2 regions of the Chryseobacterium sp. JV558 genome follow, and region 1 is predicted to be linked to the other one. Evidence: riboswitches for the same ligand, from Rfam matches in the RefSeq annotation. Region 1 holds a riboswitch; the other holds the start of a gene.
What was found. Region 1 has a riboswitch for cobalamin ahead of prpB (methylisocitrate lyase). Riboswitches for the same ligand answer to the same signal wherever they lie in the genome.
Positions count from the first base shown of each region.

Region 1 (4,219 bases):
GAATGTCACTTTCTGCTTCATCCGGAGAATGATAACGGCTTTGGATTTCAAAAGCTACTTCATTAGCTCCACCATGTTTAGGTCCTCTCAAAGCACCAATGGCTCCGGTAATGGCAGAATAAATATCAGATCCTGTACCGGCAATCACACGGCTGGTGAATGTTGACGCATTAAATTCATGTTCTGCGTACAGGTTCAACGAGATTTCCATTGCTTTCACCCAGGAATCTGAAGGTTTCTTTCCGTGTAACAGGTGAAGAAAATGCCCTCCTATTGTATCATCATCGGTTTCTACGTCAATTTCTTTTCCATTATGGGTATAGTGGTACCAATATAACAGGCCCGAGCTGAAAGATGCCAGTAATTTGTCTGCAATATCTCTTGCTCCCGCCATATTATGATCGTCTTTTTCCGGCTGAATACTTCCGACAGCGGAAACCATAGAACGCATAACATCCATTGGGTGAGCTGCTGCAGGAATACTCTTAAGGATATTTCTCACAGAATGAGGCAGTCCTCTCAGAGATTTTAATTTGGCTTTATAGTTTTTCAACTGTGCTCCGGTAGGTAGCTGGCCATAGATCAAAAGGTAGGCTACTTCTTCAAATTGCGTTTTTTCTGCCAGATCCAGAATATCATATCCTCTGTAATGGAGATCGTTTCCACTTTTTCCGACACTGCAAAGCGCAGTATTACCTGCTGCTACCCCTGAAAGCGCAACGCTTTTTTTAGGTTTAAATGTGGGTTCACTATTCGTTGACATTATCAATTATTTTGTTTAAAAAGGTTGTCTAATTTTTGTTCATAGTCGTAGTATCCAATGCTTTGATAGAGTTCTTCTCTGGTTTGCATGGTATCTAATACATTGGCCTGTGTTCCGTCTTTACGAAGGTGTTCGTATACATTTTGAGCCGCTTTATTGGCGGCACGGAAAGCCGAAAGCGGATAAAGAACCAGTCCTACGCCTGCATTTTTTAATTCTTCCACTGTGTACATTCTGATCATCCCAAATTCTGTAATATTAGCCAGTACGGGAACTCCTGTAGCTTCAACAAACTTTTGGTAAAAGCTTAAATCAGGAACGGCTTCTGCAAAGATGAAATCTGCTCCGGCTTCTTTGTAAGCAACCGCTCTTTCCAATGTTTTTTCCAATCCTTCATTAGCAAATGCATCGGTACGGGCACCTATTACAAAATTCTCATCGGTACGGGCATCTGCAGCAGCTTTCAGCCTGTCAACCATTTCTTCTTTGGTTACCACTTCCTTTCCCGGGCGGTGTCCACAACGTTTTGCACCTACCTGATCTTCAATATGCAAAGCAGCAGCTCCGGCTTTAATCAGTGACTTTACGGTTCTTGCCACATTAAATGCTGAAGGTCCAAATCCGGTATCAACATCTACCATCAATGGTACATCGCAAACATTCGTGATACGCTGAACATCAATCAATACATCTTCCAGCGTAGTAATTCCTAAATCCGGAATACCCAGAGAGCCTGCAGCAACACCGCCTCCTGAAAGATAAATTGCATTGAACCCAGCCTGCTGTGCTAGCAATGCATGATTGGCATTAATAGTACCAACAATCTGAAGGGGACTTTCTTTTCGCATGGCCTCCCGAAATTTCATACCAGGAGACTTCAAACTTTCACTTGTAGTCATTATAATATTTATTGTTTAGTTGAATTTTGTTTACAGAAGACCATGAATAGGCGCAATAATAGCCACCATTCCATGATGTGGTAAAAAGGAAATCAAAAGGAAACAGGACTGTTCTATTCGTCTTTTGTAACTTGGAATTATGCACCATTACCTCCCTGCAAACCTGTTTATTTCCAAGTCTGCTGCTCCTGCATGAATAACCGAAATCGAATGGGTACATTTTTTAACTTTTTATATTGATTAAATCCTCATAAAAAGTTCCTGATACACTTCACAATGCCTGTGGAAAAGAAAAATATGGAAAAGGAAAATACGATGAATACACGATAATGAAAGAGCATACTGCCCCGCTACTTATCTGCATCACAAAATAACACGAGCTGACAAAATATATTGATCCCACTGTTATCCATATCGTATCATACCTGACTATAAGCTTCATACCGCGAAAGCATCGTCAATTCGAAATAGGCAGGTCTCCTGACTTGTAACAGTTTTTATCGTCCTTCCCATATAACGAGGCATACAGTGGACCTTTTTTGATAAAAACCTTGATGTTACTTACAGTTGCGCGACAGTTCGTGATTTGCACACGATTCCCTTTTAAGACACAGCTAAGTGTAACCAGTTTCGGTTGATAAAGAAGATGTTAAGAACTCCTTGGTGGTAAATATAGGTATTTTATAAAAACATGAAAGATATTTTATGCAAACAATAATTATTTAACCATAACCTGTTGATTTTGTTATTATTAAAAATTCATTTTTTATTCAACAGACATTGTAATTTAGATGATTCTGTTTGTTTTTTGTTACTAAATTCTTAAGATATGCCGTGAAAAAATTAAACAAGTTCAAAGAAACGGCCTACTTGTTATTGTTTTTCAACCTGAAACTGAAGTGCTTTTTTTAACTGTTTTTTTAAGAATTGTGAATGCTTATCTTTTGATATTAAATGATCTTTTTTATATCATTTTTAGTGAAAAATTTTAATCCCTATTCTTCAATCCATTTTCTGAAAGAAGCTGTGTTGCTTTGGCTTGCCATCAGATGGATTTTCTGTCCTTTTATTTGGATAGACAGCGTATTTTTATTGTAACGTTCTATTCTTTCAACATGTATTTTCTGAACAATTTCACTGCGGTTAATTCTGAAAAAATCTGAAGGATTGAGCTGATTTTCAATTTCTTTTAGTGTAGATTCATTCAGCAAATGTTTCTTTCCTGTGGTATCGAAAGCAAAGACAATTCCCTCTTCTGCTTCAAAAAAAGTGATATCTTCAGTATTGACAAAGTAAATTCCATGGTGTGAGGAGACTGTAAATCTTTTTTTATATTTTTTCTCTGTATGACCGTTATTAAGCATTTGCTGAAGCTTTATCAAAACCTCATTCTGTTCTGAAGCAGAGTTTCTCAATAAAAGAAATTTGTCCCAGGCTTTTTGGAAACGCTCTTGTGAAAAAGGTTTTAAAAGATATTCTATGCCGTTACTTTCAAAAGCATTCATCCAGAACTGATCGTAAGCTGTTGTGAAGATTATCGGACTTGAAACACTCACCTGATCGTAGATTTCAAAGGCATTTCCATCCAATAATTCTATATCAGAAAAGATCAGGTCTACTGTTGATTTTCTTAAAAAGGCAACAGCTTCTTCTATGGTATCAATCTCTGCAGCAATCTCAACCGGTTCTTTTAATTCGCTGATAAAACGTTTTAACTTGTTTCTGGCAGGGATTTCGTCCTCGATAATTATAACTTTTATCATATTTTATACTGGAATTATAGGAAGTTTTACAGCAAATCCGATTTCTGATTTTGATATTTCTACCTGTTGGTCGCTTAATAACGCATATTGTTCTTTAAGATTGTTCAACGCTCTTCCGGAAGTTTTTTTACTGTTACGCTTAGGTATCACATTATTGGAAACGGTTATTGTCTGATCCAGATTTATGGTGACCGAAACAGGATGGTCAGGAGTTCCAAGATTATGCTGAACGGCATTTTCCAGCAGCAACTGTAATGACAAAGGGATGATATTTCCTGATGATTTTATATGATTTATTTTTAATGAATAGGCATTTCCGTATTTATATTGTATCAGATTAAAATATTTCTCTGCAAAAGAAAATTCTTCTTCCAGAGCTACTAATTTTTTATCGGAAACATCTAAAACATAGCGGTATATCTCTGCAAATTCATTGAGAAAGTCGGAAGCTTTTCGCTTATCCTCTTCTATGAGTTGGTCCAGAATATTGAGATTATTGAACAAAAAATGAGGATTAAGCTGGGCTTTCAACTGATTAATTTTACTTTCAGACAACGCATGATCATAAAGGGCAAGCTGTTTCTGATAGTCTGTATTCTTCTTGTAGTAACGGTATGCCAGATAAAAACTTCCATAAATAAAGCCTCCGATTAAATCCGAAAAAGTGGAGAGAATAACAACTTCCTGATTAAAATTTTTCTCAATCTTTCCAAAAGCAAAAGCAATCAAAAAGCCTATTATCTTCATCACCACAAGGTATGTCAACAGTGAAGAACTGAATATTTTAAGAATTT
Region 1 covers NZ_WJHU01000001.1:1,220,189-1,224,407, forward strand. The annotation lists gene prpC (2-methylcitrate synthase) at 1-763, opposite strand, end outside; gene prpB (methylisocitrate lyase) at 766-1,662, opposite strand; cobalamin riboswitch at 2,115-2,306, opposite strand; gene GFU89_RS05655 (LytTR family DNA-binding domain-containing protein) at 2,658-3,425, opposite strand; gene GFU89_RS05660 (sensor histidine kinase) at 3,429-4,219, opposite strand, start outside.

Region 2 (4,219 bases), on a different contig from region 1:
TGCAATCATCCAGGTAGAGAATTGCTATGATGGGCGATGCAGCGGCAAAGGAAGTGTAGAATTGTTTGATCATAAAAACACAAAGGTGCAGACTTTTGTATCGGACGACCTGGTATTGGAAGTAGATCAGGCTGAAAAACCTAAGCAGGGAAAAATGATTCAGCTGACAAATAAGCAGAATTCTGTTATCATTAATGATTTTAATTTTGACGGAACCGAAGATGTTGCGGTAAGGAACGGAAATATGGGAAACTACAGTGCTGCTTCCTATGATGTATATGTATTCAACAGTACCAGAATGGGGTTTGTAAAGAGTAAAGAACTTACGGATCTTGCGTCTAATGCCCTTGATATTTTTGATGTTGATGTGAAGCGTAAACGCCTGATCTCCTATGGTAAATCCGGGTGCTGCGATATTTTTACCACTGAATATGCCGTTATTCCGAATAAAGGACTGGATAAAGTCTTTGAAAAGGAAGAGGATATGAACACTGAAGGTCAGGTGAAAGTAATAACCAAAGAAAAGATCAATAATAAATGGATTACCAAAACAAAGGTATACCCGGCAGATCAATATAATAGAAAATAAAAAGTTAGATGAAAATTCAAAAAGAGATTGACTTTATTCTGGCAGTGGATGCCTTGAAAAATGTACAGCGAAGAAATTACAATGCTGATGATTCCCGAAGAGAGAATACCGCGGAACATTCCTGGCAGATTATCATTCTGGCACAGATCCTTTATCCGTATGCTAAAAACCGTGCAGATATTGATCTTTTAAGAGTGATAAGAATGCTTTCCATCCATGATTTGGTAGAGATAGAAGCTGGTGATACTTTTATTTTTGATGAAAAGGCAATGGTAGGTAAGTTTGACAGAGAAAATGCATCTGCTCAAAAGATTTTCGGAATTCTTGATGAACCTTTGCGCACGGAGTTCTTTAATCTATGGCTTGAGTTCGAAGATGAGAAAACCCCTGATGCTATTTTTGCCTGCGGGATTGATAGAATTATGCCGTTTATTTTAAATTCTCATACTTCAGGAAAAAGCTGGACGGAAGCGGGAGTAACAGAAAAACAAATCCGAAATATGCTTGAAAATGCAATCAACAGAGCTTCTGATGAAATGGGTGAAGCTTTTGAACTGCTGCTGAACAGAAGTCTGGAAACGGAAAAAGTTGTGAAATAAATTAAAAAACATAGAAAAATCTTCGGGCGGCCAAAGGCCGCCCGAAGATTTTTTATTTATAGTATCTGGATTGGTTTCTTGAATTCGTCAATCGCTACAAACGTAAAGTCACCTACGATGGCTTTTTCTCTTTCATAAGAATACATCTGCTCGGTATAGATCTCAACATTTACTTTCATACTGGTTTTTCCTACGTAGGAAACTTTCCCAATCAGTTCCACAATAGTTCCAGCAGGAATAGGTTTTTTGAAATCGATCTTGTCACTGCTCACTGTTACCACTCTTTTTCTGGCAAATCGGGTGGCTGTAATAAAAGCTACTTCGTCCATCAGCTGCATGGCCGTACCACCAAAAAGGGTATCGTAATGATTGGTTGTGTTAGGGAAAACCGCTTTAAAGATTCTGGTTTCGGATGCTTCAATTCTTTCTTCTGTAGTCATATATCATTATTATTAAAGCGAAATGAAAATGATATTAAAATAACAGAACAATGACAGGAACTTATAGAATTCCTGAAACAATCCATCAGATCAATACAACTTCAAATCGCGAAAGTTATTTGTTTAAAGAAATAGGCAGGTCTCCTGACTTGTAACATCTTTTATCTCCTTCCCATACCTCGCACAGTGGATCTTTGATAAAGATTTCAGTTACTTACAGTTGCGCGACAGTCCGTGATTTTCACACGGTTCCCTTTTAATCTGCAGTGATGCAGAACCAATTTCTGTGATGAATAAGCGTTAAAACTTTTCGGGGGCAAAAATAATGAATTTATTCCGGATTATGGTAAATAATCTGGCTGATTACTCTTCCTTTCTTGATCGTCCACAGCGTGGTGTATCTGTTTTCTCCAGAACCGTTTATCATGTATAGGAAAATATTGTCGGTGTCTAGGGAGGTTACGCCAATGTTCTCAAAATCCATGGTAGGCTGGAACATATTTTTGATGGCTTCTCTTACAAAGACAGAACCTCTTCCGGGCTGTTGTATCCTGATCGATTTGATTTCGGTCATTCCTTCAGGAAGGTCATTTCCAATTCCCCAAGGCTTTACTTTATCAATGGTCAGAAGTTTTCCTTCTGCATCTTTTTCTTTTTTACGGTAGCCTGCATTGGATGGATAAATATCAATCACAACTTTGCTTCTTTGGGCAGTAGGGACTTTCGGATCAGAATTATCTGTGAAAATAAGTGATTTTCCGTTTTTAGATTTGGAAGGCGTATAAGCAGGAAGCTGATCAATATAAGCAATACGCTCTTTGTTAACCATTCCTTCTTTATCAAGCGTTTCATAGCGTACAAACGGCTTGTCGTCATCTTGTTTTTCAGGATATTTGATCCAGATCCATTCTGTTTCTCCGGGAGCAGGTTTTACATAAACAAATACATCACCTTTACGCATACGGATCTTGTCTACAATTTTTCTGTAATTGTCTTTATGAACCCGTACATTGGCATATCCCTCTTCAGCTTTTACCACTCCGAAAGGAACTTTATTCTGCCCTTTTACAAAGGCTAAAGAAAAAATACTGAAAGCGGATAGATAGAATGCTTTGTTTATGAAAGTCATCATGAAAATTTTTTGATCCCCCAAATATATAAATTAAATGCTTTTCGGAAGGTAATTATACTCTTACAGTTCTCTTAAATCTTGTATTTGTTCAAATAATGATAAAAAAGCAGGTATTTTACCAGTAATATCCTACAGGATAGCTGTGTTTTTTACGTATATAATTAAAATCTATTGAAAAAATACAATAATATATGATGGACATGTACAGTATATTCAATAAAATGCCTATTTTTCAAGAGAATTTAAAAACTAATAAACATGACAAAAAGACTACTTTGTGTATTCTCTTTTATTTTGGGGATTTCCAGCTTTCAGGCAGAAAACAAAATAGAAGCAGGATCGGAATCTTTATTTTACTGTGATACGAACGTTCCCACCGGTGTTCAGATGTCCACTATAACCCTTACCTCCGGAACTGTTACATGGACTGCTGATCCAGATACCCCGAATAATACCATCAGATATAGATTACCCGGAACTACTTCCTGGATGGTAGTTACTCCTACACCAGGGCAAAATTCATTTACTATTACGAATCTGCAGCCTTGTACAGTTTATGAAGTGCAGGTAGCAAAAATATGTACTACTCAGGGAATGTGGTCGAATCCAATATTTTTTGCGACGTCACTCAATTATTGCACTACTGCCTCTACAGATGCAACAATGGTATATATTTCAAATGTAACAGTAAATTCATCAGGAATGACAGCTCCAATGGTGAGCAACTCCGGAGCTTCTAACTATATCGATTACAGAACTGATATAGACCGGAGAATTAAATTTTTAGCAGGAAGTGTTGGAAATACGCTTTCAGTAAGTAGTACATGGACAGGTACTTCAAGTCCTATCACTATAACAGCATGGATAGATTTCAATGGTAATGGTATTTTTGATTCTAATGAAAGAGTACTGGTTGCGAACAATGTGTCGTCAACAGCTCCGGTTGTAACCACATTTTCTATCCCCAGTTATCCTACATTGCCTAGCGCTGTAATTAATGGTTGCGGACTTGTAATGAGGGTAATGTGCAGACAAGAGGTGCCGGCAGATGCTTGTGGTTCATTTACCTATGGAGAAGTTGAGGATTATGGGATAAACTTCCTGAACCCTTTACTGGGAGTAAACGAAGCTGGTAAATCGGCAAAACCGGAAATTTATCCTAATCCAGCATCTGATATTTTAAATATCTCCGGAATTTCAGAAGCAACAGATTATGAGATTTATAATGTATTGGGGCAAAAAGCAGGTGAAGGAAAAGTTTCTGATCATAAAGTAAACCTTAGCCATTTGTCAGAAGGAATTTATTTTATTCAGCTGAAAGATAAAAATCATACAATTCGGTTAAAATTCATTAAGAAATAAAATATTGAATAAAAAAGAGAGAGTGTCAGAAGGCACTCTCTCTTAGTATTTGCGTAAAATAAGTTTAAAAATAAACTCATTTTAGATTAATTAAATT
Region 2 covers NZ_WJHU01000002.1:957,917-962,135, forward strand. The annotation lists gene GFU89_RS10140 (XAC2610-related protein) at 1-589, shown strand, start outside; gene GFU89_RS10145 (HD domain-containing protein) at 598-1,188, shown strand; gene GFU89_RS10150 (acyl-CoA thioesterase) at 1,245-1,628, opposite strand; cobalamin riboswitch at 1,745-1,925, opposite strand; gene GFU89_RS10155 (hypothetical protein) at 1,960-2,760, opposite strand; gene GFU89_RS10160 (GEVED domain-containing protein) at 3,019-4,122, shown strand; gene GFU89_RS10165 (endonuclease MutS2) at 4,213-4,219, opposite strand, start outside.
Region 2: it holds a riboswitch for cobalamin, as region 1 does, so the genes downstream of both, GFU89_RS10150 (acyl-CoA thioesterase) here and prpB (methylisocitrate lyase) in region 1, are expected to answer to the same signal.